DNA from 3 places in the Nonomuraea sp. NPDC005501 genome. Region 3 is predicted to be linked to each of the others. Evidence: riboswitches for the same ligand, from Rfam matches in the RefSeq annotation. Region 3 holds a riboswitch; each other region holds the start of a gene.
What was found. A riboswitch is a leader RNA that binds a small molecule or an ion and turns the genes downstream of it on or off. The one in region 3 is predicted to bind cyclic di-AMP.
Positions count from the first base shown of each region.

Region 1: it holds a riboswitch for cyclic di-AMP, as region 3 does, so the genes downstream of both, ABZS51_RS14710 (C40 family peptidase) here and ABZS51_RS29765 (C40 family peptidase) in region 3, are expected to answer to the same signal.
Region 2: it holds a riboswitch for cyclic di-AMP, as region 3 does, so the genes downstream of both, ABZS51_RS09970 (hypothetical protein) here and ABZS51_RS29765 (C40 family peptidase) in region 3, are expected to answer to the same signal.

Region 1 covers NZ_JBEXDT010000023.1:79,330-85,573, forward strand. The annotation lists gene ABZS51_RS14690 (MFS transporter) at 1-372, opposite strand, end outside; gene ABZS51_RS14695 (hypothetical protein) at 456-1,313, opposite strand; gene serA (phosphoglycerate dehydrogenase) at 1,548-3,137, shown strand; gene ABZS51_RS14705 (hypothetical protein) at 3,456-3,578, shown strand; gene ABZS51_RS14710 (C40 family peptidase) at 3,753-4,457, opposite strand; cyclic di-AMP (ydaO/yuaA leader) riboswitch at 4,459-4,604, opposite strand; gene ABZS51_RS14715 (3-isopropylmalate dehydrogenase) at 4,703-5,749, shown strand; gene ABZS51_RS14720 (branched-chain amino acid aminotransferase) at 5,936-6,244, shown strand, end outside.
Region 2 covers NZ_JBEXDT010000013.1:29,120-35,363, forward strand. The annotation lists gene ABZS51_RS09950 (hypothetical protein) at 1-46, shown strand, start outside; gene ABZS51_RS09955 (roadblock/LC7 domain-containing protein) at 43-474, shown strand; gene ABZS51_RS09960 (hypothetical protein) at 514-885, shown strand; gene ABZS51_RS09965 (alpha/beta fold hydrolase) at 905-1,744, opposite strand; gene ABZS51_RS09970 (hypothetical protein) at 2,009-2,824, opposite strand; cyclic di-AMP (ydaO/yuaA leader) riboswitch at 3,013-3,149, opposite strand; gene ABZS51_RS09975 (DUF5302 domain-containing protein) at 3,334-3,537, opposite strand; gene ABZS51_RS09980 (aldo/keto reductase) at 3,611-4,471, opposite strand; gene ABZS51_RS09985 (DUF1232 domain-containing protein) at 4,759-5,151, shown strand; gene ABZS51_RS09990 (VOC family protein) at 5,187-5,564, opposite strand; gene ABZS51_RS09995 (alpha/beta hydrolase) at 5,677-6,244, shown strand, end outside.
Region 3 covers NZ_JBEXDT010000073.1:47-6,290, forward strand. The annotation lists partial or broken gene ABZS51_RS29750 (hypothetical protein) at 1-302, opposite strand, end outside; gene ABZS51_RS29755 (M48 family metallopeptidase) at 299-1,648, opposite strand; gene ABZS51_RS29760 (hypothetical protein) at 1,658-2,488, opposite strand; gene ABZS51_RS29765 (C40 family peptidase) at 2,581-2,994, opposite strand; cyclic di-AMP (ydaO/yuaA leader) riboswitch at 3,182-3,338, opposite strand; gene ABZS51_RS29770 (NlpC/P60 family protein) at 3,789-4,763, opposite strand; gene ABZS51_RS29775 (NYN domain-containing protein) at 4,957-6,244, opposite strand, start outside.

The sequences.
Region 1 (6,244 bases), on a different contig from region 3:
GGCGCCCATGAAGCAGGCCCCGACGTACAGGGCGGCCTGCAGCCCGGTCAGCGGCGGCCCGGCGAAGACCAGGAAGAACGCCACCGGCAGCGTGCAGGCGCCGGCCAGCAGCCACGGGCGCCGGGGGCCCAGCCGCGACGTGGTGCGGTCCGACCAGCGGCCGACGAGCGGGTTGATCACCAGGTCCCAGACCTTGGGCGCGGCGACCACGGTCCCGGCCAGCCATGCGGGCACGGCCAGGAAGTTCGTCATGTAGTACAGCAGCAGCAGACCGGGCACGGCGTTGAACGTGGCCGTGCAGAACGAACCGACGCCGTAGCCGAGGCGCACGCCCCTGGACACCGTGGGCACGCCCGAGGGCTTCGCGATCACGCCCTCATCTAAACCGAGCGAGCCCTTGTTCGGTAGGGCCCACTTCCACCGTGCCCGCCGACCCGGAGGCGGCGCCCGTACGGCTAGTCGGTGACGCTCGCGCACACCACGTGCGCGCCGATCTCGATCATGCGGCGCTCGCTGCGCGCGTCGGCCACGCGGGCCATGAGGATCGGCGCCCCGCTGGCCGCGAACTGCGGCAGCCGGGCGCGCACCCCGCGGTGCAGGTCGCGCACGACGTCCTCGGCCGCCGACATGTGCACCTTCACGTGCAGCATGATGCCGGGGACGCCCGAGGCGGTGCGGGCCTCGGAGATCCAGACGTGGTGGACCAGCGGGTAGTCCATCAGCAGGTGCGCGATGGCGCGCCGCAGCGCGGGCAGGATGGGGTGCGTGCAGCGCCGGTAGCCGGGATCGACCTGCTGCATCGGGCCCGACAGGTGCGGGCGCGGCGCGGGGATCCACGGCATCTGCGGCGCCTCGGGAGCCGGCGGCGCCACCTGGGCGAGCGCGGGGGCCCCGCGCGAGACCATGGCCATGGCGCCGGTCGCGTAGGCGGCGGGGGCGGCGCCCGACAGGACGGGCGTCGGCCCGGTGCGCGTCGAGGTCAGGAACCGCTGGAGGTCGTCGATCGGCACGGCGGCCGCGGCCGGCCCGGCGGCGTCGATGACGATCTCCCGCACACCCGTGACGCGCTGGATGTCGAGAATGGTGTCGGCGTCGCAGGCCGACAGGGCATGGCAACCGCGGTGCCTGGCGTAGGTCCCAGGGCCGGTGTATCCGAGCAGGACCCGGTCGCCGGCCTGCGTGGTGCCCAGGACGACGGACCGGTCGGGTCGCACGGCCACCAGGACTCCGCCCTCGGCCAGGGCCGCGAGCAGGCGGTGCGGGGCACCATGCTGGACGAGCACGTCGGCGAGCGCAGGATTCCCGATGCTCATATGACGAACCATAGGTAGTGGGCCACGGCTTATCAGGCTAATGGCGAAGAAATCCCCCTATCAAGACAAAGATGGGTGCGACGTGGATGACTTTGGCCGTCCACGGGTAGGGCGGCGTCCGTCTCACATGCCGGGTCCCTCGTGAACGCGTTCACAAGCGCGGATACACTCTGTGGGACTCCGAGGGGCTCGCCGACGTGCCCCTAGCCCGCCGCTCGCCTTAAGGATCCATCCGTGACAAAGCCCGTCGTCCTGGTCGCAGAGGAGCTGTCCGAGGCCGGCCTCGCCGTGCTCGGCGCCGATTTCGAGGTCCGCCACACCGACGGCGCCGACCGCTCGCAGCTGCTGCCCGCGCTCGCCGACGTGGACGCGCTGATCGTCCGCTCCGCCACGCAGGTGGACGCCGAGGCGATCGCCGCCGCGCCCAAGCTGCGCGTCGTCGCCCGCGCCGGAGTGGGCCTCGACAACGTCGACGTCGAGGCGGCCACCAAGGCCGGAGTGATGGTCGTCAACGCGCCCACCTCCAACATCACCAGCGCCGCCGAGCAGACCATCGCCCTCATCCTGGCCAGCGCCCGCAACACGGCCCAGGCCCACGCCGCGCTGAAGAACGGCGAGTGGAAGCGGTCCAAGTACACCGGCGTCGAGCTCGACGAGAAGGTCGTCGGCATCCTCGGCCTAGGCAAGATCGGGCAGCTCGTGGCGCAGCGGCTCCAGCCGTTCGGCGTCGAGCTGATCGCCTACGACCCCTACCTGCCGCCGGCCCGCGCCGCGCAGATGGGCGTCAAGCTGCTCAGCCTCGAAGAGGTGCTCAAGCAGGCCGACTTCATCACCGTCCACCTGCCCAAGTCCAAGGAGACCGTCGGCCTCATCGGCGACAAGGAGCTGCACGAGGTCAAGCCCTCGGTGCGGATCGTCAACGTGGCCCGCGGCGGCATCGTCGACGAGGCGGCGCTCTACACCGCGATCAAGGAGGGTCGCGTGGCGGGCGCCGGCATCGACGTCTTCGCCAAGGAGCCCTGCACCGACAGCCCCCTGTTCGAGCTCGACCAGGTCGTCGTGACGCCGCACCTCGGCGCCTCCACGCACGAGGCCCAGGAGAAGGCGGGCACCCAGGTGGCGCGCAGCGTGAAGCTGGCGCTGGCGGGCGAGTTCGTGCCCGACGCGGTCAACGTCCAGGGCGGCGCCGTCGCCGAGGACGTCAAGCCGGGCCTGCCGCTCGCCGAGAAGCTCGGTCGCGTCTTCACCGCCCTGGCCGGCGAGGTGGCCACCAAGCTCGACGTCGAGGTGCGCGGCGAGATCGCCTCGCAGGACGTGCGGGTGCTGGAGCTGGCCGCGCTCAAGGGCGTCTTCACCGACGTGGTCGAGGACTCCGTGACGTACGTCAACGCGCCGCTGCTCGCCAAGGACCGCGGCGTCACGGTGGAGCTGGTGACCAGCTCCGAGAGCCCCGACTGGCGCAACGTCGTCACCGTGCGCGGCGTGCTGGCCGACGGCCGGCAGGTCTCCGTGTCCGGCACGCTGTCCGGCCCGCGGCAGATCACGAAGATCGTCGAGGTCAACGGCTACGAGATGGAGATCGAGCCGACCGAGCACCTGTCGTTCTTCACCTACACCGACCGGCCCGGCGTGGTCGGCGTCGTGGGCCGCCTCCTCGGCGAGCACGGCGTCAACATCGCCTCGATGCAGGTGGCCCGTGACGTCAAGGGCGGCAAGGCGCTGATCGCGCTGACCGTCGACACGGCCATCCCGGCCGACGTGGTCGAGCAGATCGTCGGCGAGATCGGCGCGGACAGCGGCCGCTCGGTCGACCTCGACGGCTGACGGCCGTCCCCTTCCCGAAGACCGCCGCCGGACAGCACCTGTCCGGCGGCGGTCGTTTTTGTCTCACGATGCGAGATATTAGGACGTCCTAGGAGACAGCCGGGAGACCGGAAGGTACATTGCTAGCAATGCGCCAGGTTCTCGTACTCATTACCTGCCGCGGCGGGGCCTGTTAGGGCAGGCCGGCGACCCGCCGCGGTGTGGCGTCGCGTCGGCCGTCAGTCCCATCGCCTGGTCCGTGTTCCCGTGCCGCGAGCTCATGCTCGGCCGGGATTCGACTCCCGTCTGTACGACGCCCCGCGAAACGAGATGACCCACATGTATGAGATGTACTCCTGGAACGGCGCCGAGGAGCGCGACGACGAGGCGGCCGAGGCCGTGCAGACCGCGCTGGACCGCCGCGACAACGGCGGCGCCCCGCAGGCCGCCGACCAGCGCTGACCTTCCCCGGCTGCTCCTGACTCGGCCGGCTGTTTCCTGACTCGGCCGGCCGGTCCCTGACCCTGTCCTGATCCCCGTCATGCCGGTGGGCCGGGCGCGACCGCCGGTCGCGCCCGGCCTACCGGCAGTGGGTCACAGGACAGGTGTCACTGGATGGGCGTCACTTGACGGGTGTCACAGGATGGTGGCCGCGGGGATGTTGGTGGCCGGGGCCGGGGTCTTGCGCTCGGCCTTCATGGCGGCCCACGCCTTGACGCCCTTGGGGTCCGGGCGGACGGCGCCGACGAAGGAGGCGCGGCGCCAGGCCGACAGGCGCTCCACCTTGACCACGTCACCCGTCTGCGGGGAGTGCACCATGTACCCGGGCTTGGAGATCATCCCGACGTGCCCGAGGTTGTGGAAGAAGACGAGGTCCCCTGGCTTGAGGTTCTTCCAGGAGATCTTCCGGGAGAACGCCCGGTACTGCTCCGCCGCGGTCCGGGGGAGCCGGATGCCGGCGTGCTGGTAGGCCTTCAAGGTCAGGCCGGAGCAGTCGTAGCCCTTGCGGGTGGTGCCGCCCCACACGTACGGGGTGCCGCGTTTGTCGAGGGCGAACTTGAGTGCCCGTTTCCAGGCGGGGAGAGGGGTCTTCTTGTCGCGGGCGGCTTGGACGTCCGCCGCGGTCAACATGACGATCGGCGAGGTCAGGCGGGCCGTCGTGGTCTCCTCCTTGACGCTGCCCGGCAGCGAGGAGGACGCGTTCTGGAACGTTCCAGAAGAGGTGGGGGGAAGGGGGGTGCTTTGCCGCGACGGCTGGGAGGAGGCGAGGGAGGCGCTGGCCGGGGCGGCGAGCGCGACCCCTGCGGTCGCGACGGCGGCGAGCATGGCGATGCGAGACACGAAGGTCCTTCCATACGGCCTACCGGGTTAGCTGACGGGCTCGGGCCTGGAAGTGGCCCTACGGCGGTGACCTGCCGATTCGCCCCGAAAAGGGGAATGGGTCCCCGGCTCCACGCAACTGCTGCGCGGATTCGGCTCGACGGACTCTAACGAAACGGTCAAACGGCCGCAATACCTGGCAAAACGGATGTCCGGTACGTGAGATGGTGTGTTCGGCAGTCGAGACGAGCCGGTAGGGTACGGCCATGGATTCGCGCGACATTCGCCTGGCAGTGATCCCTGGGGACGGCATCGGCACCGAGGTCGTGACCGAAGGGCTCAAGGTGCTCGAAGCCGTCGGCACGAAGATCGAGGCCACCCACTACGATCTCGGCGCCGCCCGCTACCACCGCACCGGCGAGACCCTGCCCGACTCCGTCCTGGAGGAGCTGCGCGGCTACGACGCGATCCTGCTCGGCGCCGTCGGCGACCCCAGCGTGCCGCCGGGCATCCTGGAGCGCGACCTGCTGCTGCGCCTGCGCTTCGTCTTCGACCACTACGTCAACCTGCGCCCGGTCAAGCTCTACCCGGGAGTGGAGACGCCGCTGGCCCGCGCCGGCGCCGAGGACATCGACATGATCGTCATCCGCGAGGGCACCGAGGGCCTGTACGCGGGCACGGGCGGCGTGATGCGCGGCGGCACGCCGCACGAGATCGCCACCCAGGAGTCGCTCAACACCGCCCACGGCGTGGAGCGCGTGGTGCGCTACGCCTTCGCCAAGGCGCAGTCGAGGCCGCGCAAGAAGCTCACGCTCATCCACAAGACCAACGTGCTGACCTACGCCGGAGACCTCTGGCAGCGCACGGTCAACCGGGTGGCCGAGGAGTTCCCCGAGGTCACGACCGACTACAGTCACATCGACGCGGCCTCGATGTTCTTCGTCACGCAGCCCGAGCGGTTCGACGTGATCGTCACCGACAACCTCTTCGGTGACATCATCACCGACCTGGGCGCGGCGATCGCGGGCGGCATCGGCCTGGCCGCCAGCGGCAACATCAACCCCGAGCGCACCGCGCCCAGCATGTTCGAGCCGGTCCACGGCAGCGCGCCCGACATCGCGGGCCAGGGCAAGGCCGACCCGACCGCGACGATCCTGTCCGTCGCCATGCTCCTCGACCACCTCGGCCTGCACACCGAGGCCGCCAAGGTGGAGCAGGCCGTCGCCGACGACATCATCGAGCGGCTGAGCGGCGGGGCGAGCCGGACGACCGGCGAGATCGGTGACGACATCACCGCGCGAGTATCGGGCTAGGGCCGCCCCAGCTCCGTAAGCGCCTGGCGGTCCGAACCGGACCTGCCAGGCGCTTTTCGCATGTTCAGGGTCATACCATCCCAGTGACCCCTTGCCATCCCAAATAGCGAGACACTAGGAAGTACGTGGAGTGCCGGCGCGCAGTGCCGCCGGCATCACCGAGTCGTAGAGAGAAGGACCATCGTCATGACCATCGCTCAGAAGCTCAGCTTCGACGTGCAGCTATCCGACCACGCTCGCACCGCGGCGGAGCGCGAGCAGGTACTGGCGAGTCCGGGCTTCGGGCAGACCTTCACCGACCACATGATCTCCATCCAGTACACCGAGGGCGAGGGCTGGCACGACGCGCGGCTCCAGCCGTACGGGCCGCTCTCCCTCGACCCGGCCACGGCGGTCTTCCACTACGCGCAGGAGCTGTTCGAGGGGCTGAAGGCGTACCGGCAGATCAACGGCTCCGTCGTGACGTTCCGGCCGTACGCCAACGCGGCCCGCTTC
Region 2 (6,244 bases), on a different contig from region 3:
GGCCCTGCTCATGCGGCTGAAGAAGGCGCTGGAGGAGCTGGCATGAGGTTCCCCCCACTCACCGTCGTGAGACTGCCCTCGTTCAGAAGGAGGCCACCGGTGGAGCTGCACGACGAGGTGCTCAAGGAGATGGTGCTCCTGCGGGAGCGCACCCCGGACGTCAGCGGCAGCGTCGCCTGCACGGTCGACGGACTGGCCGTCGCCTGCGACCCCGCCGTGGACAACGGCGAGCGGACGGCCGCGCTCACCGCCGCCCTGCTCGCCATGAGCAGGCGCATGCTCGCGATCTCCGGGAGGGGCGACCTGGAGGAGACGCTCATCTCGGGCACGGCCGGGTTCGCCGCGTTCTACGCCGCGGGCCCCACCATCGTCCTCACAGTCCTGGCCCAGCCCGGCACGAACCTCGGGCTGCTCCGGCTGGAGGGCCGCAGGACCGCGGCCGCCCTGGCCGCCATCGCGGCACGGACGCGATGACCGTCCACCAGAGAAATCAGCAGAGAACGGAGAAATGACATGGCCAGCATGGACGTCTCTCTCAAGGAGATGATGACGATCGACGGCTCCATCGGGGCGGCGGTCGTCGACCACGGCAGCGGCATGACGCTGGGCTCGCTCGGCGGCTCCAAGGAGCTTGACCTCCAGGTCGCGGGGGCCGGCAACACCGAGGTGGTCAAGGCCAAGCTCCGCACGATGGACTCGCTCGGGCTCAAGGACGCGATCGAGGACATCCTGATCACGCTCGGCTCGCAGTACCACATCATCCGGCCCATCAGCGGGCGCGGCGGCAAGGGCCTGTTCCTCTACCTGGCCCTGGACCGGGCCCGGGCCAACCTGGCGATGGCCAGGCACCAGCTCCGCTCCATCGAGGAGAAGCTGGACGTCTAGCCGGGCGGCGCCGGCGGGGTCATCCGGCGGTCAGCTTGGCGATGGCGGCGACGAGGTCCGGCCAGAGCGGACGCGGCAGGTCGTGGCCCATGCCGGGGAAGGTCAGCAGCCTGGCCCCGGGGATGGCCTCGGCGGTGGCCCGGCCGGCCGCGAGGGGGACGAGCTGGTCGGCCTCGCCGTGGACCACGAGCGTCGGCACGTCGAGCCGGCGCAGCCGTTCGGTGCGGTCGCCGGAGGCCATGATGGCCGCGAGCTGGCGTGCGGTGCCGGGCGGGTCGAAGCAGCGGTCGAACGCGCGGGCGGCCACGTCCGCGATGCGCGCGCGGTCCGGCTCGAAGCCGGGTGAGCCGATCACCGCCCAGGCGTCCTGGGCCCGCGCGACCACCTCCTCGCGCCCGGCGGGCGGCGTGGCCAGCAGCACCGCGCTCGCCGCCGGCGTGGGAGGGGCGACCCGCGAGCCGGGCGTGGACATGATGGAGGTGAGCGTGAGCACCCGGCCGGGATGCCGGATGGCCAGCGTCTGGGCGATCATGCCGCCCATCGAGGCGCCCACCACGTGGGCGGCGCTCCAGCCGAGCGCGTCCATCAGCCCGGCGGCGTCGTCGGCCATGTCGTCCAGCAGGTACGGCGCCGGGCCCCCGAGCACGGGCTGGCCGAGGTCGTGCAGGTGCGTCGACAGGCCCGCGTCGCGGTTGTCGAAGCGGACGACGTGGTGCCCCTGCTCGGCGAGGAGGTGGCACAGGTCGTCGTCCCAGTGGATGAGCTGGGCGCCGAGGCCCATGACGAGGAGGAGAGGACGACCCCCGGCCGCGCCGAAGCTCTCGTAGGCGATCTCGATGCCGTTGGCCTTCGCTCGCATGGTCACGAGAAACAGAATGACATTCGGATCGCGGGCCGGTAAAGCCCCCACGCGGGGACCCGTGTGCGCGGAAATGCGCGCACCCCGCCCCGGAACCGCCGGGGCGGCGGCGGTTCCGGAACGGGGTGGCGAGGTGGGGGCCTGGATGGAGAGGCAGGCAGGCCCCCGGGGGAGGCCGGACCGGACGGGGTGGCGTCCGGACCCGGCCGATGGTCGGGTGCCGGCCCGTGTGCCGCCTGAGGGGGCGGCATGCGGGCCGGGCGGTCAGCGCTGGACGAGCTTGCGCAGGCGGTCGCGGCCGAGGTACAGGCCGCCGCCGACCGCGGCCACGCCCACCAGGGCGAGGCTGGCCGAGGTGCTCAGACCCTCGTCGCCGGAGGCGGCGTCGCGGGCCTCGGTGCGGGTGGTGGGCTCGGAGGCGTTCACCACGCCGGCGTCGTCCTTGTCACGGGAGGAGACGGAGGTGCCCTTGCCCGCGGATCCGGCGCCGGACTCCTCCGGAGTGGTGGACTTGTCCTCGGCCAGCACCGGCGGCTTGGCCGGGTTGTGGTCGACGCGACGCCAGGCGCCGGTGGAGAAGGCGACCGGGTAGTTCTTCTTGCCCGCGCCGTTGCCCCACTTGGTGATGACGTAGCTCACCTTGATGTGGCCCTGGCCGCCGACACCGTCCACACCGAGCGTGCTGGAGTTGAAGCGGCCGCCGGTGAGCTGGGCGAAGGTCTTGGCGTCGAGGTCGAGCATGACGCCGCTGCTGGAGGGCACGCCCGGGCCGCGGTCCCCGACGAAGAAGGGGGCCTTCTTGCCCTTGTACATGACGTAGCCCTCGGTCATGAGCGGCCAGCTGGGGCTGGCTGCCAGACCCTTCTGCATGGGCTTGCCGCTGGCCGGCAGGCCGGTGTCACCGGCGCGGCCGGAGGAGTCGTCCCAGAAGTAGGAGGCGGTGGTCGAGCCCTTGAGGAGAACCTGCCGGCCTTCGTCGGTGTCGGCGTGCGCGGCCGTGGTGCCGGCGCCGATGGTGAGCGCGCCGAGTACGGCCGCCGTGAAGAGGCTGAAGGAACGCATGCCAAGTCGTTCGGACATGTGTTGAAAAAGTCCTTTACGTGGGGGTACAGAGGGGCGCGCTCCGAAGAGATGGGGACGCGTAGCCGGGCAGAACGCCGAACGGGCGCTACGCGAGAGCGCGAGAGAAGGTCAGGGGGAACGGGTGCCGCTCAGGAGGCGGCTGGTGACACTGCCCCGTCCGGGGGTACGCGGTAGCGCATGAAGTCTTGTCCTCTCCATCTCGCCTACCGGGTTAGCTGACGGGTTCGGACGTGGAGATGCCCTACCGGCCAGGTGCGGCCGGATTCACCCCAGAAGTGGGTCCCCGGTTCCCGCGCTGTGCGGGATTCGGCGCCGGCCAGTCGCCGCTTCCTGACGAAGGGCTAGGTCACTGACCGGAATGTGTTTGACTCTAGCCAGCGAACCGGACAAAAGCAAAGGTAAGCCCATAAATCGGGCGAAGATCTACCTTTCAGGCAAAGAAAAAGAGGGGTACGGCATGCCGTACCCCTCCAGGAAACCAGGTCTCAGCCCGTGCTCCGGGCGCCTCAGCCTCCGCTCTTGCGCCGGAAGGAACGCTTGCTGGCGGCCGGTCCGTGAGCGCCGTGAATCTTGGAAGCGTCGCCGCCCCTGCCACCAGCGCCCGAGTCGGCCTGCCGGGCACGCTTGCGCTCCAGCGCCTCACGGAACTTGCGCTTCAACTCGTCCTCGGGAGTTGCTTCGCTGGCTTCCGGCTCCGGTGTTTCCGTCATGAGGACCTCCTGGTGTTGGGGACATTCAAAGCTTCGCACGCCCGAACCCGCCGCGCGAAACCGGCGGGCCTCCTCAGCCGCCTAGAGCGGCGAGCTCCTCGGAGGTCAGGACCAGGTCCGCCGCCGCCACCGAGTCGAGGATGCTCTCCGGCCGGCTCGCCCCCGGGATCGGGACCACGACCGGGCTGCGCGCCAGCTCCCAGGCCAGGCAGACCCGCTGCGGAGACACCCCGCGCTGCTCGGCCACCCTGGCGAACCCCTCGTGCGCGCCGCCGAGCCGCCCCGCCGCGCTGATCCCGCCCAGCGGCGACCACGGCAGGAACGCCACGCCCAGCTCCTCGCACAGGTCCACCTCGGGCTCGCTGGAGCGGAACGCGGGCGAGTACTGGTTCTGCACACTCGCCAGCCGGCCGCCGAGGATGTCGTAGGCGATCCTGATCTGGCGCGGGTTCGCGTTGGAGATGCCCGCCATCCGGATCTTGCCGGCGTCGAGCAGGTCGCGCAGCGCGCCGATCGTCTCCTCGTACGGCACGGCCGGGTCGGGCCGGTGGTGCTGGTAGAGGCCGATCGCCTCGACGCCCAGGGCCTTCAGGGACCGCTCACACGCCTCGACCAGGTACGACGGCCGTCCGTCCACGGCCCAGCCGCCGTCCGGGGGCCGCGTGTGACCGCCCTTGGTCGCCACCAGCACCGCGTCGCCGTCACCGCCCCAGCTCGCGAGCGCCTTGGCGACCAGCCGCTCGTTGTGACCCACCTCGTCGGACGAGGGCGTGTAGGCGTCGGCCGTGTCGATCAGCGTCACGCCGGCGTCGAGCGCCGCGTGGATCGTCCGGATCGACTGGGCCTCGTCGGGCATGTGCCCGGCCACCGACATGGGCATCGCGCCGAGACCGATGGAGCTGACGGCGGTTTGTCCGAGTGGTCGCGTGTTCATGCGGACCATCCTCCCCCTGGGGCGACCGAAAGAGGAAGGCGACCCCACCGGTTTCGCCAGCCGGGGGTGACGCTTGTGGTCAGGCGCCCGGGGTGCGGGTGCCACGCACAGGGCGGGCACGTGGAGCCGTCGGGTGTGAGGACGGGGGCGGGGCGGGCGGGCACGTGGACCCGTCGGATGTGCGGACGGAGGCGGGCGTGCCGGGGGGTCGCCGTACAGTGATGTGGGGGTCGTGCCGGCTGGAGGCCGGGCGATGATCGTCACGGCTCGGAAGAGGGCGGAACGTCGTGCGTGGCTGGTTGATCGGGCTGGCGGTCACCGTCGTGTGCGTGGCGGCCACGTGGGGTGTGCTCGTCCTGCTGGCGCGCCGCCTGCCGCCCGGGCTCGCGCGGGACCTCGCCGCGTTCATCCCCGACTGCCTGACCACCGTCCGCAGGCTCCGGAGCAACCCCGCGGTGCCGCGCCGGGCGAAGATCGCGATCGTGATCGCGGGTGTGTGGGTGGCCAGCCCGATCGACCTGATCCCGGAGTTCCTGCCGGTCATCGGCCCGCTGGACGACATCGTGGTGGTCGCCCTGGCCCTGCGGTACGCCGCCCGGCAGGTGCCCCGCGAGGTGCTGCTGGACGCCTGGCCGGGCGAGCCCCGGCTGCTCCTCCGCCTGCTCGGCGACCGCGGCTGACCACCACTCGCGCGCACCGGCGAGCGGCGGCGAGCTCAGTCGTCCAGCCTCATGCGGAGGAGGCAGAACTCGTTGCCCTCTGGGTCGGCCAGCACGTGCCACGACTCCTCGCCGGTCTGCCCCACGTCCGCCGGCCGGGCCCCCGCCGCGAGCAGCCTCTCCAGCTCGGCGGCCTGGTCGCGATCGGTCGGGTTCACGTCGATGTGCAGCGGGAGCTTCCCGGGCCTCGGATCGTCGGACGGATTGAACACGAGGGTCGGCTGCAGCCCCCCGAACCCGGTCTCCCCCGGCCCGATCTCCACGCTCCCCTCATCCCGGTCTATCACCACGAACCCAAGCACTTCACACCAGAACGCCGCCAGCCGCTCGGGGTCGCGACAATCCAGCACCAACTCACTGATCCGACAAGCCATGAACACTTCACTACCCCGCCCCACCGGAGATTCATGCCGCATGCCCCGATACCCGGAGGAGTCGCCGATCGCCTGAGGGCCCGCGGACTCCCCTGGCATTCTTGGCCGCGTCATGGCGGATCACAGCGCGGCGGCGCTCGCGGCGTACGAGCGGGCGGCGGCGGCACTGGCCGCGTACGGGCGGGCGGCGGCACTCGCGGCGGGCCATCACGCCGGCCTCGACCCGGCGGCCCGGCTCGCGCACGCCCACGCCTGGGTCGGCGGCGGCGCCCCCGCCTTCGCGGAGGACCTGGCCCGCCACCGGGCCCGCCTCCAGTCCTCGCTCGCGGACGCGCTGCACGCGCTCGCCCTCCTCGTCGTACGGCACGGCGGACAGGCACCGGCCGTTCCCGCGCTGACCACGTCCGTCGCGGCTCTGGCCCCCGCCCCGGGCCGCTTCCAGGGCATCGAGCAGAACGCCATGACCGCCCTGGTGGCGTCCCTGGGTCACGCCGCACAGACGCTGCCGGTCGCCGGGGCGCGCCTCGCCGCCGAGCTGTCCGCCCACGGCCTGCCCGCCGAGCCCGGCCACGAACTCCGCCGCATCGCCACCTGGGCCGCCGCCCACGGCGACGACCTGCGGCGCCGCCTCAACCTGATCCGCGAGACGGTGCCCGGCCCGTCGCTGCCGGCGGGGCTGG
Region 3 (6,244 bases):
GCCACGTCGCGGCGGATGGACCACGACTCGCTGTGGGCCTCGTCGAACACCACCGTCCGCGCCCCGTGCTCGGCCACCAGCCGGGCCGTCGCGCGCGCGACAGCGGGCGTCGGCAGCATGAGCGAGGTCGGGTGACGCACGATCGGGTACGGCTGGTGGCGGTCGAACTCGGCGCAGCCCGGCCAGGAGGGCGCGTAGACGGCCACGCCGGGGGTGCGCACGGCCAGGCCGTGGACGAAGGACTGGATGCCGCCGGGGCGCGGCGGGAAGTCGTTGGTGACGATGACGACGCGTGGGGTCACGGCGTGGGCACGCCGTTCAGCCGCGCCCACGCGCGCGCCAGGGCGATGCGCTCCGGGGTCGAGGGATGGGACGCGTAGAGCACGTACTCCACGGCATCGGGTGACAGGTCGGAGATGTTGGTGAGCGCCAGGCGTTTCTGCATGGCGACGAAGGTGGCCGGGTCCCTCGTCAGGTCGAGGGCGTGGACGTCGGCGCGGGCCTCGACGTGGCGGCCGACGACGTTCTGGGCGGGGCCGGACAGCACGGTGGCCAGGCTCATCAGGCCGAGCAGCGCGCCCACGGCCTTGGGGTCGGCCACCGAGGCGACTCCGGTGCGCCGCCGTACGAGCTGGAAGGCCAGGTACAGCAGCACGGTGCCGGCGGCGGCGCCGAGCCCGCCGACGAGCGTGCCGCTCAGCACGTCGCCGTTCTTCGCGTGGCCGAGCTCGTGCGCGACCACCAGCTCCACCTGCGGGCCCGGGGCGCGCAGCAGCGTGTCGTAGACGACGATCCGGCGGGTGGCGCCGAAGCCCGAGACGTACGCGTTGAGTGCGGTGGTGCGGCGGGAGGCGTCGGCGACGAGCACGTCCTCCACCGGCACGCCGTCGCGCTCGGCCATCCGCAGCAGGCTCGTGCGCAGCGGGCCCTGCGGCATGGGGCGGAAGTCGTTGAACAGCGGCTCGACCACCACGGGATAGATGAACGAGAGCGCCACGGTCAGCGCGAACGCGCCCACCGCGGCCGGGATCCACCACCGGCGGACCCTGCGCGCCAGCCAGACCAGGACCACCATCGTGAGGGACAGCACGGCGGCGTTGACGCCGATGCTCTTGAGACGGTCGCCCGTCCAGGACGCCCAGTCCTGCGTGGACAGGCCGTACGCGCGCAGCTCGGTCTCGAACCACATGCCGAGCGGCCACCTGACCGCCTCGACGATCGCGGTGAGCAGCAGCACGCCCAGGACGACGCGCAGCCACCACGGGCCCCTGAGCCGTCCGAGCAGCCGGCCGCCGAGCGGGGTGAGGACGAGCAGGCCGGCGAAGAGCAGGCTCAGGCCGAGCGACAGGTAGCCGGGCGCGCCGGTGGCGGCGTCGAACGCGGCGGCGTGCGCGATCTGGGCGGGGCTGAAGTCACGGGCGGGGTCGGGGGCCACATGCGGCGCGGAGGGCGGCAGCGCCCGCCACGGCGTCGTGAGGGCCACCACGGCCAGGGTCGCGATCCCGAGCCCGGCGCACACCAGCCCGGCCTGCCGCGCCGCGGTATGCCCCGTGGCGCTGTCGCCCGGAGTCGCGTCGGTGCCGGGCGCGTCTGTGCCGGGCGCGTCCGCTCCGCGGGCCGCGTCCCCCACCTGGCCGTCGTTCGTCACATGATCCCCCTACGCCAGCTTCTCACGCACGTACGCGCGCCACCCCGCCGTCAGCCGCGCGGCCGGGAGTCCGGCGGCGGTCAGCGCGCGGGCGGCGCCCCGCGTCCTGGCATCACGGTAGAGCCTCACCAGCGTGTCCTCCCCACGCCGCTCGGCGACGTACCGGCAGGCGAGCCACGCCTCCTGGTAGACCGCCGCCAGCCGGGCCGAGCCGGGCGCGAAATCGCCGGGCTCGGGCAGCCGGCGCGGCGGCCGCGACGCCCGGACCTCCGCGGCCAGCTCGGCGGCGGCCACAGGCACGCTCAGGCCGGCGTCGCGGTAGGCGACGTAGTCGGCGAATCCCTCGTACAGCCACGGCGGCAGCCCGCCGGTGCCGGCGGCGACGTGGGTGAGCTCGTGGGTGAGCACGACGTCGCGGCCGGTGGGGGTGAGGCGGTCGAACGTGCCGGGGACCACGACGACGCGGCTTCCGTCGGCCACGGCGGCCAGCCCCTCGACGTCCGCCACGCCGGCCAGGCGCGCGGCCTCGGCGGCGGAGGCGGGCACGAGCACGAGGGGCCGCACGGACACGCTGAGAACGCCGGAGACGCGCTCCGCCGCGGTGTCGGCCCGGCGCGCGAGATCCTGGAGCAGGCTCGGATCGGCCCGGTGTCCCAGCACGAGTGATCGGGCGCCCCGTGCCGCCCGCGTCTCGCCGGGCCACGGCTCGCCCCCTGTCCCGCCGAGCCCGACGGCACGATCCGCCTGAGCAGGCTCACGGGCCGGCGAGGACGCGGCGGCCAGCGCGAGCAGGGGCGCCACCCCCGCCAGCACGGCTCGACGACTCACCCGGGCGGACACGCTGTCCGATCGTACCCGGCCACCCGCCCGCTGTTCGTTCCCGAACGCGCGAAGACCCCGTCCCCAACCCGGGACGGGGTCTTCGTGCGTGCTCACAGGCCGGGACGTACCGCCCCCACGAACGACGACTTGCGCCATCCGCTGATCTTCTCGACGCGTACCGTCAGACCTGTCCGCGGCGAATGGACCATCTTGCCGTGGCCGACGTACATGCCCACGTGACCGAGCCCCCGGAAGAACATCAGGTCACCCGGCTGGAGGTTCTTCCAGGAGACCTTCTTCTTGATGCGTGCGTACTGGCTGTTCGTCACGCGGGGAATGCTCACGCCGGCCTTCTTCCAGGCGTACTGGACCAGTCCGGAGCAGTCGAACGCGCCAGGGCCGGTGCCGCCGTAACGGTACGGGTCACCGATCTGCGCCTTGGCGACGGCGACGGCCGCATGGGCCTTCGCCTGCTGCCGGACGGCCTTGGAGGCCTTCGCCGTCTTGCCGGCCGCCGTCTTCACGGACGCGGCGGCTGTGCCCGCCGAAACCGTGGAAAGACTGGCCGTGGTGCTCGTCGTCCCTGCCGCCTGGGCCGCCGGAGCATGGAGGACCAGACCTCCGGCCGTCACGGTCATGGTGAGAGCGACGCCGCTCAGGGCGATTCGGGACAGACGGGGGTTGTGCGAGTGGGTAGACAGGATTTCTCCTTGGATCTTCCACGAACGCCTACCGGGTTAGCTGACGGATTCGGGCCTGGAAGTCGCCCTACGGCGCGTTACGCGCCGATTCACCCCTGATCCCGCTCGGGATCGCTGGGTCCCCGGCTCCGTGCCTCCTGGCTGCACGGACTCGGCAGGCCACCACCGCAACAAGTACGGATATTTACGGCGGCGACCGATGGATTGCTATCTCGTCCACATCGGTGGGACCGATGTTGGTTCGCGGCGCCATGGCTTGTTCGCCGCGACGCCAGAAGTTACGCCGAGATGTCATGAAACGGCAAAGCGTGGGTCAAGCTGTAAAGATCGCCATAAGGTGTCAGTAAAGGGACGACTCCCAGCTAGCCACCATGATTCGTTACGCAAATGTGACTCTGCTCACACTTGACGAATCAGGCGCCTGTCAGGACTCTTTCGTCACATTTGTCAGGTTTGTCCCCGGCAGGACGGCAGGCCACGTGACCATGACCGGTCACGGACCGCTTCAGTTCTTCACTTGCGTTCCCGTCACGAGACGCGCGCACGGCCGCTACACTGCCTCGCCACAGCGAGGCAGTGTCTTCGGTTCAGAGTGAGAGGATGCGCCGCGTGGCGCGCTACGGGCGGATGGCGCCGACGAGGGCGCCGCCGTACGAGGAGAGGGTGGCGACCTTGACGACGTCGCCCGTCTGCGGCGCGTGAACGATCTGGCCGTTGCCCGCGTAGATGCTCACGTGGCCGAGTCCCGAGCTGAAGATGAGGTCCCCGGGCTGCAGCGCGTTCAGCGCCACCCTGCGCGAGGCGCCCCACGCCCACTGCTGCCAGGTGGTGCGCGGCAGCGAGACGCCGGCCGCGCGCCACGACGCCTGCGTCAGCCCCGAGCAGTCCCAGCCGCCGGGGCCCGTGCCGCCGAACACGTACGGCTTGCCCACCTGCGAGTACGCGAACCGGAGCACGGCCGCCGCGTTGCCCGAGGCCGCGCCGGTGTACTTGATGCCGGTGCTGTTCGGGTCGCCCACCCGGTAGGCGCCGAGCCGGTCGAGCAGCTTCTTCTGCTGGGCGATGAGCTTGAGGACCTCGGCGCGCTCCTTGCGGACCGCGTCGCGCTCCTTGTCGGCGGCGGCCAGGGCCTCCTCGGCCTTGTCACGCTCGGCCTTGAGGCCGCGGTTCTCCCGGTCGAAGGCGGTGAGCTTGTCAGCGCGCTCCCGGGTCACCTGGTCGGCCAGGGCGAGGCCGCCCAGGGTGTTCATGGGATCGTCGGAGCCGATCACGCCGGGCATGGAGGTGACGTCGCGGCCCAGCTTGTAGCTGTTGACGGCCATCGAGATCACCTGCTCGCGCAGGTCGGCCACGGTCGCGAGCTTGCGCTTGTAGCTGTCGTTGAGCTCGGTGTAGGCGGACTGGGCCTTCTTGTGGTTCTCGGTCGCCGTGTTGTAGCGGTCGACGACCTTGTCGGCCTTGTCGTTGAGCTTGGCGAGCTTCGCCTTGGCCTGCTTGATCGTGGGCTTCGGCGCGGCCTGGGCTCCACCTGTCGGCGAAAGCAGCAACCCGATCGCGAGACACGCGACCATCGGCACCCGGCCCAAACTCACAGCGTCGCCTCCAAGGGATCATACCTGGGGCGAAATAGTACAGAAGTTAAGGTGTTGATCTCACCTAAACGCCAGATTCCTTATACCGTCGCTTTGCCGTCCAGCCGCTACGTCCGGATCGCGCCCTGCTCAAGTCCGGCCCGCGGTCTACGCGCAGCCCAGCCCTCGGTCTACGCGCAGCCCAGCTCGCGGTTTACGCGCGGCCCAGCCTGCGGAGCAGCAGTGCCGACGGTACGGGGCGGGCGCCCATCCTGCGGACGGATTCGGCCACCTCGCGGTCGGAGGACACCACGGCGATGGCCCGGCCGGGCGGCTCGGCGCGGACGAGCTGGCGGATGAGGTCGTCGGCGATCTCCCCCGGCGCGCTGAACAGCACGCGCACCCCGCGCGGCGCCACCACCTGGACCGGCGCGTTCAGCTCGGCCCCGTCGAAGACCACGGTCACCTCGACGCGGGTCTGCGCGACGAGCCCGCCGAGCCCGGTCATGAGCCGGTTGCGCTGGTCGGCCAGCGTGAGGGTGCCGTAGCCGGCCTTGGTCACGTTGTAGCCGTCGATGATCAGGTGGACCTGGGGCAGCGCGAGGAGCTGGTCGAGGAGCTGCGGGTCGTCGTCGGCCAGCGCGCGGGCCGGCACTCCGCGCACGCTGGGACGCTCGCCGGTGACGGCCGCCACCGAGTCGGCGGGCCTGCTGATCATGGTGGGCAGGGCCAGCTCCCTGCGCAGCCCGGCGGAGGCGTCCTGGAGGGCGTCGAGCAGCACCCGGATGCGGGCGTCCTCGATGCTGCGGCCCTCGCGGGCGGCCCGGCGCGAGGCTTCGAGCTGTTTCTCGGCGTCGGCCAGCCGCTCGCGCAACCGCCGCAGCTCGGCCTCGCCCGCGCTGCCCGCCGCCGAGGCCGTCGACCGCGCCTCCTCGGCGAGCTGCTCCATCTCCTCGGCGCGCCGCTGCGCCTCCCTGGACTTCTCCCGGGCCTCATGGAGGCGGCGGCGCAGGTCGGAGTTCTCCGTGCGGGCGGCCTTGAGCTGCTCGCGCAGCCGGTCGGTCTCCTCCTTGGCGGCGCTCTTCTGGGCGGCGAGCTGCTCGCGCAGCCGGGACACGACCTCCTCGCGCTCGGACCCCTCGGCGGCCACGGCGGACCGTTCGAGGTCGGCGCGGGCGGCCTCGACCATGTCGGCCCAGCCGGGCGGGCGGGTGAGGTAGGCGGCGGCCGCCACGAGCACGGGGTCGGCGGCGGGCGGCACGTGGCCGTCCACCAGCGAGGCGGCCAGCTCCGGCCAGCCCGCCGCGACCGACTCGGCGACCAGCTCGCGGAACTCCTTGTCGTTCTCCAGCTGCGCGGCGATCGGGGCGCTGCCCAGGCGGGCGCGCTTGCGCGGGTCGAACTTGGCGATGCCCCGCAACGGGGCCGGCACGGACGCAGCGGGCATCGAGCCGAGGACCTGGGCTGCCAGGTCGACGACGTTCAGCCGCACCGGCTCGGGA